Regions from separate parts of the Rhodococcus pseudokoreensis genome, predicted to be linked through region 2. Evidence: riboswitches for the same ligand, from Rfam matches in the RefSeq annotation. Region 2 holds a riboswitch; each other region holds the start of a gene.
What was found. A riboswitch is a leader RNA that binds a small molecule or an ion and turns the genes downstream of it on or off. The one in region 2 is predicted to bind thiamine pyrophosphate.

Region 1 (6,352 bases), 780 kb from region 2:
ACGGGGGCGGCGGCGAACGGGATCCCCTTCCACGCGTAGACGTCGCCTTCGGGATAGCCGCGCACGTCGCCGTCCCGGGCGCGGACGACGAGTGTGTCGCCTGACTTCTCGACATCCACGGCCGAATCTCCTCACGCAGCGCGTACGGGAATCTCCCGCCAAACTACCAACGATGCGCAGGCAGGACCGTTCGAACGTGACATAGATCAACCGCGCGCTAACATTTCCTCCGTGGCCGCATCGACCGATCCCGAGGGCAAGAGCCTCCTCGACTACCCGCGGCCGTCCGTGGCGGTCGACGTCGCCGTCCTCACCGTGGACGGCGCCGAGCTGAAAGTGCTTGTGGTTCCGCACCGTTCGGGCCGGCTCGCGCTTCCCGGCACCTTCCTCCACGAAGGCGAGCGGCTGCGCGACGCCGCCGAGCGGTGCCTGCGGATCAAGGCAGGCCTGGCCGGCGCCGAGTTCCACCAATTGGCGATGTTCGACGACCCCGCCCGCGACGACCGCGGGTGGGTGCTGTCGATGACGCACGGCGCGGCGCTGCCCCGCACTGCCCTCCCCCGCGACGCCCTGCTGATCCCCGTCGACGGCGACCGCGTGACGCAGGACCTCGCGTTCGACCACGCGGACGTCGTCACCCTCGCCGTCGCCGACCTCCGCGAGCGGTACGCGCGGTCCGTCGACCCGTCGGGCCTGGCCGACGACACGTTCACGGTGCTCGAACTGCGCCGGGTCTACGAGGTGGTGTTCGGCCGCCCCCTCCCGAAGGACTCGTTCCGCCGGCACATGCTGCCCGCGCTCGCGCACACCGGCGACATGGCCGTCGTCGGGACCGGCAGGCCCGCCGAGATCTACACGCGCGGCCCCGCGCCCCTCGCCCCGGGGGCGGCCGCGTTCCTCGCCGGCTGAGCCCGTCCACCCACCCGGGGCCTTTCCGTTCGCGGCACGGCCGGTGCTAGGGTCGGCTTGTTCTGACACGGGGTGCTCCGCACGGGCGGGGCTGAGAACACACCCGGGAACCTGCTCAGGTAATGCTGACGAAGGGATGTCAACGTTGTGAATAGCTCTGTCCAAGGTGCTGCGGGCGCAGGCCAGCACGCCCGATTCACGGACCACTTGTGGGACCGGACCAAGGTGCTGCGCGAGGCGATCGACGAACTCGAGTTCCTGCGCCGCCTCGGCGACGGAACACTGCCGCTGGACGTGTTCCGCACGTACATCGAGCAGGATTTCCTGTACCTGACCGGGTACGCGAAGGCCCTGTCCCTGGTCGCCGCGCACGCGCCGGGTCCCGTTGAGGCCGGCTTCTGGGCCGGCTCGGCAGCCGAGGCCGCGACGGTCGAAGCGACGTTGCACCAGAATCTGCTGACCAGCGGACGACTCCCCGCGTCGGACGCCGAACCGCAGCATTCGCAGGCCTGCCTCGGGTACATCTCCTACCTGACGGCGGTCGCCGCCACCGAGCCGTACGCGGTGTCCGCCGCCGCGGTGCTGCCGTGCTTCTGGATCTACGCGGACGTGGGACGCCGGCTCGCGGCGAGCGCCCGCGAGGTGCTGTCCGCCGACCCGTCGCACCCGTACGCACAGTGGGTGACCACGTACGACGCGGAGGAGTTCCACGCCGCCGTCGCGAAGGCCCGCGAACTCGTGGACACCGCCGCGGAGGCCGCGACCGACATCCAGCGCGAGGCGATGGTGGAGGCGTTCACGATCGCCAGCCGCTACGAACTCATGTTCTGGGACACCGCACTCAACAAGCAGGAATGGCCGGCGTCGTGACACTTTTCTCCCGTTCCAAGCGCGCTGCCATCGCAGCCGTCATCCTCGTCTCGGCCCTGTCGATGCTCACCGGCTGCGCCGGCGACTCGCAGTCCGACGACACCATCCGGTTCGCACTCGACTGGACGCCGAACACCAACCACACCGGTCTGTTCGTCGCCCAGCAGGAGGGCTGGTTCGCCGACGCCGGACTCGACGTGCAGGTGCTGCCGTACAACGACACCTCGCCCGACACACTTGTCGACGCCGGTAACGCCGAGTTCGGCGTGAGCTTCCAGAGTTCCTCGACGTTCTCGAAGGCCGCGGGCGCCCAGACCACGTCGGTCATGGCCCCGCTGCAGCACTGGGCGACGGGCATCGCGGTGAAGGCGGATCGCCCCGACATCACCCGCCCCCGGGATCTCGACGGCAAGATCTACGCCGGTTTCGCGGACCCGGACGGCGAGGAGACGCTGAAGCAGATCATCCGGAACGACGGCGGCAAGGGCGAATTCACCACCGTCACGCTCGGCACGTCGGCGTACGAGGCCGTGTACTCCGGCACCGCCGACTTCACCGTGTCGTTCTTCGGCTGGGAGGGTATCGAGGCCGAGCACCGGGGCACCCCGATGCGCTACTTCCACTACACCGACTACGGATTCCCGGACGCGTACGCACTCGTCATCGAGGGCAACGAGCAGTGGATGGAAGACCACCCCGAGCAGGCCCGCAAGTTCGTCCAGGCCCTGCAGCGCGGCTATCAGTTCGCCGCCGACCGGCCGGACGAGGCCGCACAGATGTTGATCGACGCCAACCCCGGCGCCTTCACGGACGAGTCCCTCGTGCGGGAGAGCCAGCAGATGCTGTCCTCCCAGTACATGAAGGACGCTTCAGGAAAGGTCGGGACACAGACGGCCGAGCAGTGGGCGGGGTACTCCGGTTTCCTGTTCCAGCACGGCCTGCTCACCGGCCCCGACGGGGCACCGCTGACCACGGAACCCGACTGGTCGACCTATTTCACCAATGAGTACCTCGCTCAGCCCTGACCCGACCCTCCGGACCCCGGCCCCGGGCACGTCCCCGCTGCTGCGGCGGGTGCTGCCCGCGGTCGTGGTCGTGGCACTGCTGGTGATCGCGTGGCAGGTGTACGTGACGGTCAGCGGTATCCGGCCGCAGGTGCTGCCGTCGCCGCTTCGGGTCGTCCAACAGGGCTGGAAGGCGCGGGACGCCATCTCCGGTCACGCGACCGCGACACTGCAGGTGACGCTGATCGGGTTCGCCGTGTCCCTGCTCTTCGCGTGGGCCCTCGCCGTACTCGTGGACTTCTCGCCGTGGCTGCGACGCGCGTTCGTTCCGCTGTTCGTCGTGTCGCAGACACTGCCGATCATCGCGATCGCTCCACTGATGATCATCTGGTTCGGATTCGGTCTGCTGCCGAAAGTCCTCGTGATCGCCCTCGCCACGTTCTTCCCGATGACGATCGGCCTGATCGAGGGTTTCGCCGCCGCCGACCGGGAGGCGGGCGCGCTGTTGCGCAGCATGGGCGCCTCACGGTGGCAGGAATTCCGCTACGTCCGGTTGCCGTCGGCGATCCCACGGTTCTTCACCGCCCTGCGCATCGGCATCACGTACGCCGTCGTGGGCGCCGTGTTCGCCGAATACGTCGGGGCCACGTCCGGTCTCGGCATCTACATGGCCACGCAGAAGAACTCGTTCCGCACCGACCTCGTGCTGGCGGCGGTGCTCGTGACCGCCGTGATCAGCGTCAGCCTCTACCTGCTCACGTTCGCGGTCGAACGCGTCGTCGCCCCCTGGATCAAGAACGAAAGGGCCCGGCATGAGTGACACCGCGCGCGTCGCACTGTCCGGACTGAGCAAGGGATTCCCCGTCCGCGGCGGCATCCGTCCCGTCCTCGACAACGTCTCGTTCACCGTCGAACCGGGCGAGTTCGTGTCGGTGATCGGCCCCAGCGGGTGCGGGAAGAGCACCGCGTTCGCCATGCTCGCCGGACTCGACCAACCGGACACCGGCACCGTCACGATCGGCGGCGAACCCGTGCGTCCCGCGGGCAGCGGTCCGTCGAAGTGCGCGTACATGCCGCAGAAGGATCTGCTGTTCCCGTGGCGCAGCGTTCTCGACAACACCACCCTCGGACTCGAGGTGCAGGGCGTGCCCCGGAAACAGGCGCGGGACAAGGCGCGGGAACTGTTCTCCGTCTTCGGTCTCGGCGGGTTCGAGGACGCCCGGCCCAGCCAGCTGTCCGGCGGGATGCGGCAGCGCGCCGCGATGCTGCGGACCGTCGTCCAGGACCGTCCGGTGCTGCTGCTCGACGAGCCGTTCGGCGCCCTGGATTCGTTGACCCGCACCGAGATGCAGACCTGGTTGCAGGACGTGTGGCAGCGCTACCGGTGGACCGTCCTGATGATCACCCACGACATCCGGGAGGCCGTGTACCTGTCGGACCGGGTGGTCGTGCTGTCCGCGCGGCCCGCCACCGTGCGGCGCGAGGTGACCGTCGGTCTGCCTCGCCCCCGCGAACTGTCGATGATGACGTCACCCGAATTCGCGGACGTCGAACACGAACTGCTCGGCGTGCTGCACGAGGAATCGCGGCGGGCCCTCGTCGAGCAGGAGTCGGGCAGACGCTGAAACCCGCGGCGTCTCCGAGCAGTGGCGCTTCAGAGCAGTGCGGCCTCCAGTTCACCGAGAGCAGTCTCCAGGTAGTGGAGGATTCGCTGCAGGCTCGGCACCGAGCGGCGGCACCCGATGACACCGAAGTCGAGGTTGCCGCCGTTGGTGGTGAGCGTGATGTTCAGCGCCTGCCCGTCCAGCACCACCGACGTCGGGTAGATACCGTCCAGCCGGGACCCGTTCCAGTACATGGTCTTCCGCGGTCCCGGGACGTTGGAGATGATCACGTTGAACGGCGGCGGCGTGAAGCGGACGAACCCCGGCACCGGCGTCAGGGCGATCGGCGACATGTTGACCGCGGACCACGCCAGCGCCTGCAACGAGGTGAGGCTGCCGAACAATTCCTTCCCCTGCGACATGGACGCGGAGATCGCCGTCAGACGCTCGGCCGGGTCGTCGACGTCCGTCGCCAGGTTGCACAGCGTCACCCCCACCGCGTTGCCGCCGGCGTCGGCCTTCTGCTCGTCGCGCAGCGACACCGGAACCATCGCGATCAGCGGTTCGTCCGGCAGCGCGTTCTGTTCCTCGAGGTAACCCCGCAGTCCCCCGGCGCACATGGCCATCACGACGTCGTTGACACTGACCCCGGCCGCCTTCCGAACGGCATGGATCCGGTCGAGCGGCCACGACTGCGCGGCGAACCGGCGCGCGCCACCGATCGGAACGTTGAGCATGGTGCGCGGCGCCTCGTACGGAAACCTCATGTCGTGCTGACCCATCGCGGTGCGGGCGATGCGCAGCGACGCCGGCGCGAGACCGGCCACGTCGCCGACTGTCCGGCGAACCCCGTTCACCACCGACCAGAGGTCGGGGGCGGCGGCTCCGTTCGCCGACGCCGAGCGCGGCAGGTTCCACGGCGGCGGGGCGTCGCGCACGTCCGGGTCGGTCGACAGCGTCCGCATCAGCAACCGCAGCCCGGAGACCCCGTCCATCAGCGAATGGTGCAGTTTGGTGTAGATCGCGAACCGGCCGTCGGAGAGTCCCTCGATCAGATACATCTCCCACAGCGGGCGATGCCGGTCCAGGAGCGTGCCGTGCAACCGGGACGTCAGCGTCAGCAATTCCCGGACCCGGTACGGCGCGGGCAGGGCCGAATGACGCACGTGGTATTCGAGATCCACGTCCGACTCGTCGGCCCACCACAGGTTCCCGAGACTGCCGACGGGACCCGCCGGCTTCTTCCGGAACGTGGCGTCGACGTCCGTGTGCTTCAGCAGTGTTTCGTGCATCGACTTCACGTAGTCGGGTCCGGCATCCTCCGGCGGTGTGAACAATTCGAGCGATCCGACGTGCATCGGATGCTCTCGCGATTCGCCGAGAAGGAATATCGAATCGGTAACCGGCATGATCCCCACCTGGACGTTCACCCCCGCTCGGTCACTATCCCATTACGACTTCCGCCTGGATGCTACGTCGGGCGTAGCGTCCGTGCGACCTACTTCGATGTAGACCGTACGGCGCAAAGAGGTGGCAAACCTGAAGGCAGCACGTCGAAGGGCACCGAGGCCGGAACGGAGGCAGACAATGAGCACTGCGACTTACGATTTCTGCCCGTCACCGCTCCCGGTGACGCGGCGGGAGTTCGCCGGGACCAGCCTGCAGTCGGCGGCCCTCGCACACACCCTCCGCCGCACGGTCCGGCCGTTCCTCGACGGGTGGGCACGCTACCCCGAACTGCCGTGGCCCACCGGAGTCGTCGACCTGTTCGGGTACTCGCTCGGCCCCATCCGCGGAACCCAGCGCCGGCCCGTCCGGCTGCCGCACTGCCGCGCCGAATGGATCCGGCCGCCCGGTGAGCTCGGCGACCGGGCGATCCTCTACCTCCACGGCGGGGCGTTCCTGTGCTGCGGGATCAACTCGCACCGCCAGATGGTGTCCCGGATCTCGGCGGAGTCCCAGGCG
Region 2 (6,352 bases):
GGCGACGGCGCCGAGGTCGATCAGCTTCAGGGCGTCCTCGGTGACCATCACGTTGTCCGGTTTGAGGTCGTTGTACACCAGACCGGTGGAGTGCAGATAGGCCAGTGCGGGAAGGATTTCGAGCACGTACGCGATGGCCTGCTCGACCGGCATGCGCTCGGGCCGGGTGTGCGTCGACAGGACGTCGCGCAGTGAATGACCGCCCACGTACTCCATGACGATGTAGCCCATCGGGGTGCCGTCCGCCCGGGGATGCTCCACGAAGTTGAAGATCTTCACGATGCTCGGGTGCGCCACCTCCGCGAGGAACTGACGTTCGGCCACCGCCACGGCCTGAGCCTCGGCGTCGCCGAAGTGCAGCAGCCCCTTGAGGACGACCCACCGGTCACTGACGTTGCGGTCGATGGCCAGGTAGATCCAGCCGAGGCCGCCGTGCGCGATGCAGCCCTGCACCTCGTACTGGCCGCCGATGAGGTCGTTCGGGTCGAGGAGCGGCCGGAAGTCGAAAGTCGCTCCGCACGAGGGGCACAGACCGAACTCGGAGGCCTCGGACGTGGGGCCGCTGCGGCCGACCGGTTTGTTGCACTTCCAGCAGAAGCGCTTGGCCTCGGGGACCTTCGGGTCGGTCATCACCGCCGACGCCGGGTCGAGTGTCTTGACGACCGGAACCTCGACGAGTCCGCCGCCGAGACGCAGGCGCTGCCCGGACCGGGTGCGCGGTGAGCGCGTCGAGCGACCGGTACCGGACGCACCGGACGGCCGGGACGTCGGCGAAGCAGCCTGGGTGACCGGCCCCTCGTCCAGTTCTTCCCGAACCGCTGCCTGCGTGGCCTCGTCCAGTTCGTCCCGGACCGCGGCTTGCGTGGCCTGGTCCAGTTCTTCCCGGACGGCGGCCTGGGTGGCGAGGTCCGGGTCGGTGGACTCGGGGTTCTTCGAATGTTGCGGCATGCGTCCCCTCAGTCCTGGTACACGGCGGACGGCGGGGCGGGGGACGGGCCCAGCACCGACAGCCACCGGTCGTACATTCTGGTCCAGGTTCCGTCGCCGCGGATCCGTTCGAGTGTGCGGTTGACGAACCGCACGAGGTCCTCGTTCGTCTTGGTGATGCCGATGCCGTACGGTTCGGCGCCCATGCTGTCCCCGACGATCTCGAGGTACGGGTCCTGGGACGCCAGGCCGGCGAGGATCGTGTCGTCGGTGGTCACCGCGTCGACCTGCCGCTGCTGCAGGACCACCAGGCAATCCGACCACATGGGGACGGTGAGGATCTCGGCGGTCGGCGCGACCTTCTGCAACCGGGTCAGCGACGTCGTGCCGCGGACGACGCAGACCCGTTTTCCGTCCAGGTCGGCGGCGCTGCGGATCGGGGAGCCCTTCACGACCAGAACTCGCTGCTGCGCCGCGAAGTACTCGGAGGAGAACGCCACCCGTTCCTTGCGGTCGCAGGTGATGGTCATCGTCTTCGCGACGATGTCGACCATCGACTCCTGCAGCGCCTTCTCACGATTCGCCGACGTGAGGATGCGGTAGTCGAGCCGGTTCGGGTCGCCGAACAGGTCCCGCGAGATTTCCCGGGCGACGTCGACGTCGAAGCCCTCGATGGCGCCGGTCGCGGGATCGCGGAAACTCATCAGGTTGCTGCCCGTGTCGAGTCCGACGACGAGACGTCCGCGCGCGCGGATGGCGTCGACCGTCGGCATCGGCGTGTCGGTGTCGGGGAACGGGCGCAGGCTCGCGGTGGGATCGCCGCAGTCCTTCTCGGGAGTAGGCGGGGCGGCGCTGGTCTCGGGGGCCGGTGCCGCGGCCGCGGGAAGCGGGGGTTCGGTGTAGGACATGCTCGGCGATCCGACGTGCTCCGGGGCGGCCTCGGCGCACCCGCCGATCAGCAACGTGGTCGCCAGCAGCACCAGCGCGATCCGGTGCCGCCTCACTGGTATTCCCTCAACCGGGGCCACAATCCGATGATAATTCCGCAGAGCGCGACGAGTGTGAGGACGAGGGCGCCGGAGCCGAGTGCGGTCAGTACCCGGGCCGCGGATTCGACGTTCGACCTCAGATGGTCGCGGGCGGTCCCGATGCCGTCGGTGAGCGCGTCGTCGACGGCATCGAACTGGGCCGCGGAATCCGCGGGTCCCGGCCCGATCGCGACCGTTGCCGCCGAGACGAAGTCGCCCTTCGCGAGAATCTCGTTCATGCGATCGTGCGCCGACGACCAGTTGTTCCAGGCCTCCTCGGCCCGCGCCACCTCGTCGTGGCCGACCGCGCGGTCGCCGTCGTGCGGGTAGCCCGACAGCAGGGTGTCGAGTTGACCGGACTTGTCCTCGAAGACGGCGTCGTAGTCGCCGTTCGAATCCCGGCGGACCAGTTTGAGTGTCTCCTCGGTGCGCGCCTGCTGCGCCAGGATGCGCGCCGCGGTCAACTCGTGCATCGGGCGGGCACCCTGGGTCAGCGCGCGCTTCGTGTCGAGGGAGGAGACCACCCCGGCGACCAGCATCCACACCAGGAGGATCGCGGTGCACGACGACGCCAGGATCAACCCGAGATTGAACGTGCGCCTGCTGAGCCGCGCGAGGACGACCTGCGCGACGAGCAGCGCGACGAGCGCGACGAGGACCAGGATCAGCGCCGTCCACGGCGGACGGGAGTAGTCCCGCTGGATGTCCGCCACGTCCGCTTCCTGCCGGGCGTGCAACTCCTGGGCCTTCGGCAGCATGCTCGTCTGCATCAGCGCCGACGCCTCGCTGAGGTAGGCCGCGCCCACGGGATGACCGGTGCGGTTGTTGGCCCGCGCCGTCTCGACGAGACCGGAGTAGACGCTGAGGTCGGTGGAGATGGAGGCGAGCAGGCGCCTGCTGTCCACGTCGCCGGCGGCGAGCCCGCCGGACGCGTACACGAGGTCGGAGGAGGCAGTGCCGAGCGCCTGCGCGTACGTGTCCCGGAGTTCGGGGGGTTCGAGACCGCCGGAGATGAACGCCGTCGTCGCCGCGGCGTCCGCCACCGACAGGGCGCTGTAGAGGTTCTGCGCTGAGAACGACAGCGGTTCGGTCTCGGCGAGGACGCTGTCGAGGGTGGCCTCCCTGCTGTTCACCGACGACGCGGCCACGAGACCGGCGGTCAGGGTGAACAGCACCAGGAGCGTGCCGAGGGCGGTGAGCTTGGCTGGGGTTGACGCCAGGAATGCGCGAAGTTCCTTACGACGTGCGACGGCGGGGTCGACGTCGTCGTCCGCGGCGGCAGACAGGGCGCGGCTGCCGTGGGGTTCGATCGACGGCGCCTCACGCAGAACCACCTCGCACCCCTCCCGTGTCACGGCCGCACCTTGTGGGGAGCATATAAGCAGGAGTCGGTGACTGGGGATATCGGGCACTTCCGGCAGAAACCGTTAGTGTGAGGGAACTGCAGGGAGACCCATCAGGTCGGACAGGGGTAGTCGATGCGTGGTGACGGTGACGGCTGGGCGACCGGGCCGGACGGCAGTCGTCATTGGGGCAAGCACGGTGCGGCCGGGTTGTTGCTGCGTGCGCCGCTCCCGGACGAGACGCCGGCCGTGCTGCTACAGCACCGTGCGGCCTGGAGCCACCAGGGCGGGACGTGGGCGCTGCCCGGCGGTGCCCGGGACAGCCACGAGACCACCACCCACGCCGCGGTGCGCGAGGCGCACGAGGAAGCCGGCATCGAGAGCGCGGCGATCCGCGTCCGCACCGAGGTCGTCACCATGAAAGCCGCCAGCGGCTGGAGCTACACCACGGTGATCGCCGACGCCGAGCGCCCGCTGCCCACCGTCGCGAACGGTGAGAGCACCGAACTGCGCTGGGTGCGGGAAACGGACGTCGCCGGGCTGCCACTGCACCCCGGATTCGAAGCGGGGTGGCCGCAACTACGCACCACCGAGGTGCGACTGCTGCTCGACCGGCACGACGTCCTGGGGGAGCGCGGCGCGCCGGCGCAGCTGTCGAGGGCACTGCCCCGCACCGTGCACCTGCCGGACGGCACCTACGGGTGGCTGCCGCGGGTCGAGGTGCTCGAGGCACTGGACACGGTCGGTCGCCTCGCCGAACCGGCAGGTCACGGCACCACACTGGGAACGGTGACCGCGGTCGTCACCACCGACCCCCACCTGATCGAACAGCTGCCCGCCACCGTCGTGATCCTGCCGCCCGCCACGGTGCACGACTGGCTCGCGCAGGCGTAACTACGCGTTCTGCTGCAGCAGGGCGGACAGTGAGCGCGCGGCGGCCTGCGGGTCGCGGGCCTCGGTGATGGCCCGCACGACGACGATGCGGTCGGCGCCCGCGGCGAGGATCTCCGGAACCCGGGACTCGTCGATGCCGCCGATCGCGAACCACGGGCGGTTCGGTGCGGAGTCGGCGGTCGAGCGCACCAGGTCGATGCCCGACGCGGTCCGCCCGGGCTTGGTGGGCGTCGCCCACACCGGTCCGGTGCAGAAGTAGTCGACGCCGTCCTCGATCGCCGCGAGGCTGGCCTGTGCGCGGCTGTGCGTGGACCGGCCGATCAGGACGTCCGAACCCACCACGGTCCGCGCGTAGGGGACGGGCAGGTCGCCCTGACCGAGGTGCAGGACGTCGGCGCCGGCGGCCAGCGCCATGTCGGCCCGGTCGTTGACGGCGAGCAGCGCCCCGTGCCGCCTGGCCGCGGCCGCGAGCACCGACAGTGCCGCCAGTTCGTCCCTGGCGTCCATCGTGCCGAACTTCTTCTCACCGGCCGAGCCCTTGTCGCGGAGCTGGATGATGTCGACGCCGCCGGACAGCGCGGCCTCGGCGAACTGCGCCAGGTCGCCCTTCTCGCGCCGAGCATCGGTGCACAGGTACAAACGTGCTGTTCCGAGGCGGCGCCGACGGTCCGTGAGGTTGCTGTGATGCGAGGTGGTCACGGCATGACGGTAGCCTCTACGGTGAAAGTGCAACACGGGAGTCCCGGGGAACGTGGGGCTGAGAGGGGCTCACGCCGAGCCCGACCGTCATACCTGACCCGGATCATGCCGGCGCAGGAAGTGAGGTGGAGTTCAATGGCGAGATCGGTATCCGTCGTCGGAGGCGGAGTGATCGGCCTGTCGATTGCGTGGCGAGCAGCCCGCAACGGCTGGTCGGTGAAGCTGTACGACCCGTCGATCGGTTCGGGAGCGTCCTGGGTGGCGGGCGGCATGCTCGCCCCGTTGTCCGAGGGCTGGCCCGGTGAGGAGAGCGTCCTCGAACTGGGGAGCGCGTCGCTCGACCGGTGGCCCGAGTTCGGGAAGGAACTGGAGGCCGGGGCCGGCGTCGACCTGTTCACGTCGGAGAGTTCGCTCACCGTCGCGCTGGACGGCGCCGACGCCGAAGACCTCCGGACCATCGCCGAGTGGGTGGGGGCGCAGGGCCGGGATCTGCAGATCCTGAATCGCGCCGAAGTCCGCGCGCTCGAGCCGATGCTGGGTCGCGGAGTCCGGTTGGGGCTCTTGGCCGTCGACGAACTGGCCGTCGACAACAGGCTGCTCCTGCAGGCGTTGCAGAAGTGCGCCGTCGACGCCGGGGTGGAGCTGATCGGTGAGGCCGTGCGCAGTCTCGACGGCCTCGGCACGGACCAGATCGTCGTCACCGCGGGCGTCGCGTCACCGGCACTGTGGCCGGGACTTCCGGTGCGCCCGGTGAAGGGCGAGATCCTGCGGTTGCGGGCCCGTCCCGGGGTGACACCCGCGCCGGGCCGGACCATCCGCGGCAGCGTCCACGGCAGGCCCGCGTACCTGGTGCCGCGTGCCGACGGCATCGTCGTCGGCGCCACCCAGTACGAATCGGGCAACGACACGCAGGTCACGGTGGCCGGTGTGCGGGATCTGATCGCGGATGCGGAGGCTTTGATGCCCGCCATCGGCGAGTACGAACTGCGGGAGATCTCGGCGGGTCTGCGTCCGATGACCCCGGACAACCTGCCGCTGATCGGCCGGGTGTCCGATCGGGTCGTGGTGGCGACGGGACACGGCCGCAACGGCATTCTGCTCACCCCGGTGACCGCCGACGCGACGGTGGCATTGTTGGAGGGCTCGGCACTGGTCGAGGCGAAGGCCGCCGACCCCGAACGGTTCGAGAAAGTAGCGAGGTAGAGATGAGTGAGCAGCAAGTAGTGGTGCCGATCGGCATCAGCGTCAACGGCGAGGATCACGAGTTCACGGAACCGTTGACCGTCACCGGGCTGCTGGAGGCGCTGAACCTGCCGACCAAGGGCATCGCGGTGGCCGTGAACGGCGCCGTGTTCCCCCGCGCCCGGTGGGACGAGCTCGTGGTCCGGGGCTGGGAGATCGAGATCCTGACGGCGGTGCAGGGTGGCTGACACGACGCCCGGCGTGCAGAAGGGCCTCACG
Region 3 (6,352 bases), 3.7 Mb from region 2:
AGATGATCGCGAAGAACAGCAACGCGGCCGTCGGGGCCAGCGATTTGATCCCATCGGTGATCATGTCGCCGATGCCGAGACCCGCCCCGGCCGCGATGCCGAATGCGACCGGGACGGCGATCAGCCCGACCACGGGAGTGGCCCGTTTGGACATGATCAAGAACATGAACACGGCCACCATCAGAAAGCCGAGCGCTACCAGCATTGCCACTCCTCGTCCGAGCTTGCACCGCGATGTGATCGCGATAACAGCCAGTGTCGGGGGGAGGGACGCTCACAGTCACTGTTGCGTACTTAGAGAAGGTTGTGTTCTTTGTGGTGGCAACTACCGGCGACCCCGGAGATGATCGCGCAGAGTCTCCGTCTCGTACTCCGCGCGGAACAGCCCGCGCTTCTGCAGGACGGGAATCACCTCGTCGACGAAGTCGGCGAGACCGTTCGGATAGAGCGGGGGCATCAGGTTGAAGCCGTCGGCGCCGCCGCTGCGGAACCACACCTCGATCTCGTCGGCGATCGATTCCGGGGTGCCGATCATGGTGCAGTGCCCGCCACCGGCCGCCAGCGTGCCCAGCAGCGACCGCACGGTGGGACGGTCCTTCTCGATGATCCGGAGGATCGTGTCGTACCGGCCCTGCGGTCCGGTGAACTCCGACAGCGGCGGCAGCGCGGGAACGGGTGCGTCCAGTTCCCATGCGCTGCAGTCCTGCTGGACGAACATCGACAACTGCGCCAGCGATTGTTCGACGGGCAGGAGCGCGTCGAGTTCCGCCTTCTTCCGGCGCGCCTCCTCTGTGGTCGAGCCCACGTAGGTGACGAGACCGGGCATCACGGTCACGGCGTCGGCGTCGCGGCCCGCGGCGCGGATGCGCCGCTTCACGTCGCCGTAGTAACTCTGCGCGGCCGTGAGGTCGTAGGCGACGGCGTAGATGCCCTCGGCGCACCGGGCGGCCAGGTCACGGCCCTGATCCGACGCGCCCGCCTGGAACAGCACCGGACGCCCCTGCGGCGAGTGCGGCACGGTCAGCGGACCGTCCACGAGGAAATGCTTGCCCCGATGCCCGACCGGGTTCACCTTGGCCGGATCCGCGAAGAGACCCTCCCGGTCGAGCACGAGCGCGTCGGGCTCCCACGAATCCCACAGCGCGAGTGCCACCTCGACGAACTCCGCGGCGCGCGTATAGCGGTCGTCGTGCGGCGGCATCTCCTCGAGACCGTGATTGCGGGCCTCGGCGTCGAACATCGACGTCACCACGTTCCAGCCGGCGCGGCCGCCGCTGATGTGGTCGAGCGACGCCAGCATCCGCGCGGCGTGGAACGGGGTGTAGAACGTGGTGGACACGGTCGTCACGAGACCGACCCGCTCGGTCGCCCGCGCCATCGCGGACAGTGCGGTGAGCGGTTCGAGGAACCACATGCCCCCGGACGCGGGGTCGCGCACCGAATGTCCGTCGGCGAAGAACACGGCGTCGAGGCAACCCCGCTCCGCCGTCTGCGCCAGTTCCTCGTAGTAGGCGATGTCGCTGAGCCGCTCCACCTGCGAGGCGGGGTGCCGCCACGCGGCGCCGTGGTGCCCGCAGCCGAACAGGAACGCGTTGAAGTGCAGTTGCCGGGCGTCGCTCATGTCAGTCCTTGACCAGTCCGCCGTCGACGACGAGGTTCTGGCCGGTCACCGAGCGCGACCACGGGGACGCGAAGAACAGGACCGCGTCGGCGAACTCGTCGGGGGTGGTGACCCGCTGCAGCGGAGTGCTCGCCGCGATGAGGTCGAACACCTCGCCGGGGGTGGCGGCGCTCGCGTCGGTGGTGCGCAGCAGCCCGCCCGAGACCATGTTGACGGTGATGCCGTCGGGCCCGAGGTCGGCGGCGAGGGTGCGGGTCAGCGACAGCGCGGCGGCCTTGGCGGCGGTGTAGTCGTGGTACGGGACGACGGGGTTCTGGAACAGATTGGTTCCGATGTTCACGATGCGGCCGAACCCGAGCGCGCGCATGCCCGGCAGCGCGGCCTGCGTGGTGTTCAGGGTCGCCTGCACGCTGCCGCGCAACTGTGAGTCGAAGGCCTCCCACGTGATGACGTCCGCCTTGTCGCGTGCGTCGCCGTTGAAGGAGAAGTCGGCGAGGGCGTTGTTGATCACGGTGGTCACCGGCGATCCGAAGTGCGCTTCCGCGGCGGCGAACAGTGCTGCCACCTGCGCGGCATCGGTGACGTCTGCCTGAAGCGCGACCGCGCGGTCCGCACCCAGGGATGCTGCGAGTTCCTCCGCCGCATCCCGGCTGTTGCGGTAGTTCACGACCACCCGCGCGTGCTGCGCCGCGAACGAGCGCACGATGGCGGAACCGAGGCCCCGGCCACCGCCGGTCACCAGGACGATCTGCTTGTCGAGCTGCATTGCTGTCACCTTCCGATCGGTCGGCGACGAGACATCGGATGAGCGCATACGGCCGTCTCCGCGACATCCCTTCGCCGGCATTACCCAGTTCAGGTTCGACGGGTGTCTTCTCAGCCGCCCGGATCCTCGCTGGGCAGCACCCCGTGTCACTGGCCAACAGTGTAAGGGCATTCACCGTTTTCGATTTCTTGGTTGTGCACAACCTAGTTGTGTGCAACTATTCAGGGGTGACCGACAACCTCGCCCTCGACCGCCAGGTGTGCTTCGCGCTGTACTCGGCCTCCCGGGCGATGACCGCGAGATACCGGTCGATGCTCGACGCACTGGGCGTGACCTACCCGCAGTACCTCGTGCTATTGGTGCTCTGGGAACAGGACGGTCGCGGGGTGCGAGAGATCTGCGACGCCCTCGACCTCGACACCGGCACGCTGTCGCCACTACTCAAGCGCCTCGACATGCTGGGCCTGGTCGAACGCAGGCGCTCGTCGGCCGACGAACGCCGGGTCGGGATCCACCTCACCGAGAAGGGCGCGGGCCTCCGCACCGCCGCGGAGGGCATCCCCACCGAACTCGCCCGGTCGACGGGAATGGGCGTCGACGAACTCGTCGCCCTGCGGGACACCCTGTCGCGCCTCACCGAATCGCTCCACAGTTTCGAAACCCCAACAGGAGAGAAGTAACCATGAAGATCGTCTACACCGCCGAAGCCCTCGCAACCGGGGAAGGCCGCAACGGCCACGCCCGCACGTCCGACGGCCGGCTCGACCTGAACCTCGCCATCCCCACCGAGATGGGCGGGTCCGGCGACGGCACCAACCCCGAGCAGCTGTTCGCCGCCGGATACGCGGCGTGCTTCCACTCCGCACTCCAGCTCGTCGGGCGTCAGGCCGGGGCGAACGTCGCCGACTCGGCCGTCGGCGCCCGCGTCGGGATCGGCTCCACGGACGGCGGCGGATTCGGCCTCGCCGTCACCCTCGAGGTGTCCCTCCCCCACCTGCCGCGCGCGGAGGCGCTCGAACTGACGGAGAAGGCACATCAGGTGTGCCCCTACTCCAACGCCACCCGCGGCAACGTCGACGTCACCCTCGAGGTCACCGAAGACTGAGACACCTGCGCGGGCGTCGGGTCACCCGAACTTGTACTCGACGCCCGTCAGGTCCTCCGACAGCGACCACAGACCCTTCGCGGTCTGCTCGTCCCGCGACTTCTTGTTGGAGCCCACCACCTTCGGGTGGCCACGCTGCTCGAACAGGCCGTCCGGCCCGATGTAACTGCCGCCGATCACGTCGGGGGCGGTGGCCGCGAACAACATCGGCAGCGTCCCCATCTCCGCCGACTGCGCGAAGATCCGGTTGCCCACGGCCATCAGCTTGTCCTGCACCGATTCGGTGTGCGCCTGCAGATTGGTCGACGCGTAGCCGGGATGCGCGGCCACTGCCTTGACGGGCGACCCCGCCGCGGCCAGTCTGCGCTGCAATTCGTACGTGAACAGCAGATTCGCGAGTTTCGACTGCCCGTACGCGCTCCACCGGTTGTACTTGCGGCGTTCCCAGTTGAGATCGTCGAGGTGGATCGTCCCGGCCTGATGTGCCGCACTCGACATCGTGGCGACCCGATCGGTGATCTTGCCGAGCAGCAGTCCGGTCAACGCGAAGTGCCCGAGATGATTTGTGCCGATCTGCATTTCGAATCCGTCGGCGGTCTTGCGCTGCGGAACCGCCATCACCCCGGCGTTGTTCACGAGCACGTCGACGGAATCGACGCCGGCGGCGAACTCGCGCACCGACGCGAGGTCGGACAGGTCGAGACGGCGCACCTCGGCGTTGTCACCGATCGACCGCGCGACCACCTCACCCTTGTGGGTGTTGCGGCAGGCCAGCACGACGTGCGCTCCCGCCTTGCCCAGGGCCCGCGCGGCCACCTCCCCCAGACCACTGTTGGCGCCCGTGACGACGAACGTGCGGCCGCTCTGATCGACGATGTCCGAAGCTGTCCACTTGGTCATGCCGTCAACCCTACGGATCCCGGGACGCGGCGTGAACCCGTCACCACGCCTGCGCCCCGACCAGCGGCAGATTGAGGAAACTCGGCCGGTCCGGCGACAACGCCACGTGCTGCGGCTTCAGCTGGCTGTCCGCCAGAATCGGCCCGAGCGGCAGGTACCGGGGAACGCTGCCCGCGTACACGTCGACGCGCAACCGGTGCCCCGGCGCGAGGACCGCGTCGGTGGGCACGAAGTTGATGTCGACCGGTGTCACCTCACCCGGAATCAGCGGCTGACGGGCGGCCACCGTCAGATAGTGGTGCGGTTCGGTGTAGTCGCCGTTCGCCGACCTGGTGCTCTTCGAATCGTCCACGGCCCGCATCGAAGCGGTGAGCGCACCGTTGGTGAGCGGGGTCGACGTGCCGTCCGGGGCGACGTCGTTCAAAGTCACCGCCCAGAATCCGTCGGGCGCGTCCAGCACGGTCTCGAGGTGCAGGTTGACCGGACCCGACAGTTCCGTGGGCTGCGTGACGGGGGCGCTGGTGAACGTCAGGCCCTCGGCCTCGTTGAAGCGGGAGTCCTTGCTGCACACCGACCCGAAGACGACGGCCGCGCCCGCGGTGCCCTGCGTTCCGTCGCGGGAGCAGAGCCCGCGGAGACCGGGAGCGACGGTGAGCTGAGCCGTGTCGCCGGGTTTCGCCGGCACCAGGCTGCCGTCGTGGGCGGCGTGCCCGGCGGTGCCGCTGGCGGCACCCGACAGGTACATCCGCTGGTAGTCGACACCGGCCCGCGGGAACTGATCGGTGGTGGTCCAGCCGTTGCCCTGCTGGTACAGCGTGACCGGACCGTATTCGTCGATGCCGTTGTCGATGCCCTTCAGCCACTTGTCGAACCACGCGCGTTCGAGGACGTCGAGTCGCGGCGGCGCACCCGGCTCGCCGAAGCCGCCACCGAACGAGACGTGGTAGGCGTCGCTCATGATCAGCTGCTTCTCACCGGCGGGCAGCGGAATGTCGTTGTAGACCCGTGGTTCGCTGTTCGCGAAGATGTCGTGCCAGGCGCCGTAGAGCATGGTCGGCACGTCGATGTTCCCCGCCTGCGCCTTCCGCTCCTCGTAGAACTGGCCGTCCTGCGCCACCCGCAGCGTGCCGGCGTCGAGATCGCCGATCTGTGACGCGGTCATCGCCTGGATCAGTGCGGGGAACAGCGTCAGCGGATCCCGCAACCGGTCCTGCAGCCACCGCTCGTCGAAGTTCCCCTGCGCGAGTGCCTGGACGTCGGGAACGAACTTGAGACCGTTGACCAGTGACAGCCACAGCGGCATGAATCCGACGCCGAGACCACCGCCCGTCCCGACGATGTCGCGGAGCAGGTCGTTGCCCGGTTCGGTGGGGAAGATCGCCTTCAACGCCGGCGGCCGATGCCCCGCGGCCTGCAGCGAGTTGATTCCCGAATAGGACACCCCCGCCATCCCGACCTTGCCGTCGGACCACCCCTGCCTGCTCATCCAGTCGATGATCTCGACGGAGTCCTGCTGCTCGAGCGGGCCGAGCGCCTGCCATTCGCCCTGCGAGAAGCCGGTGCCGCGCGCATCGACCACCACCTGGGTGTATCCGTTCCGGACGAGGTCGCGGTTGACGCCGAAGACGCGCATGCCGCCGCCGGTGATCACCTTCGACAACTCCCCGACGCCGTCGAGCGGTGTCCCGGCGAGATCGAAGGAGTTCACCAGGTCGACGACCGTGTCCTCGAGCCCCGGCACCGCGAGCACGGAATCGACGAGGTTGCCGACCAGCTTCGTGTACGGCGTGACGTTCAGGACCGACGGCATCGCGGTGTCGATCGGCGTGCCCGAGGCGTCCGCGGGGCGATAGACGTTGGCCTTCAACACCGTTCCGTCGCTCATCGTGATGGGAACGTCCCAGTCGATCGCGATCACCGGGTACTTCGGCGGGGCAGCGACCGCGGTGTTCCACTCGGC

Region 1: another riboswitch for thiamine pyrophosphate. It lies ahead of JWS13_RS37985 (TenA family protein); the one in region 2 lies ahead of thiO (glycine oxidase ThiO).
Region 3: another riboswitch for thiamine pyrophosphate. It lies ahead of JWS13_RS17455 (3-oxoacyl-ACP reductase); the one in region 2 lies ahead of thiO (glycine oxidase ThiO).

The regions. Positions count from the first base shown of each region.
Region 1 is NZ_CP070619.1:7,202,369-7,208,720, reverse strand. It holds gene JWS13_RS37995 (carboxylesterase/lipase family protein) at 1-119, opposite strand, end outside; gene JWS13_RS37990 (NUDIX hydrolase) at 232-909, shown strand; TPP riboswitch at 968-1,063, shown strand; gene JWS13_RS37985 (TenA family protein) at 1,057-1,779, shown strand; gene JWS13_RS37980 (ABC transporter substrate-binding protein) at 1,764-2,804, shown strand; gene JWS13_RS37975 (ABC transporter permease) at 2,782-3,603, shown strand; gene JWS13_RS37970 (ABC transporter ATP-binding protein) at 3,596-4,408, shown strand; gene JWS13_RS37965 (WS/DGAT/MGAT family O-acyltransferase) at 4,438-5,796, opposite strand; gene JWS13_RS37960 (alpha/beta hydrolase) at 5,975-6,352, shown strand, end outside.
Region 2 is NZ_CP070619.1:6,422,175-6,428,526, forward strand. It holds gene JWS13_RS34410 (serine/threonine-protein kinase) at 1-948, opposite strand, end outside; gene JWS13_RS34415 (glutamate ABC transporter substrate-binding protein) at 957-1,931, opposite strand; gene JWS13_RS34420 (hypothetical protein) at 1,928-3,310, opposite strand; gene JWS13_RS34425 (NUDIX hydrolase) at 3,434-4,192, shown strand; gene thiE (thiamine phosphate synthase) at 4,193-4,891, opposite strand; TPP riboswitch at 4,916-5,028, shown strand; gene thiO (glycine oxidase ThiO) at 5,027-6,094, shown strand; gene thiS (sulfur carrier protein ThiS) at 6,097-6,321, shown strand; gene thiG (thiazole synthase) at 6,314-6,352, shown strand, end outside.
Region 3 is NZ_CP070619.1:2,693,189-2,699,540, forward strand. It holds gene JWS13_RS17445 (CitMHS family transporter) at 1-241, opposite strand, end outside; gene JWS13_RS17450 (LLM class flavin-dependent oxidoreductase) at 326-1,621, opposite strand; gene JWS13_RS17455 (3-oxoacyl-ACP reductase) at 1,623-2,387, opposite strand; TPP riboswitch at 2,437-2,541, opposite strand; gene JWS13_RS17460 (MarR family winged helix-turn-helix transcriptional regulator) at 2,615-3,067, shown strand; gene JWS13_RS17465 (organic hydroperoxide resistance protein) at 3,070-3,492, shown strand; gene JWS13_RS17470 (oxidoreductase) at 3,514-4,392, opposite strand; gene JWS13_RS17475 (CocE/NonD family hydrolase) at 4,433-6,352, opposite strand, start outside.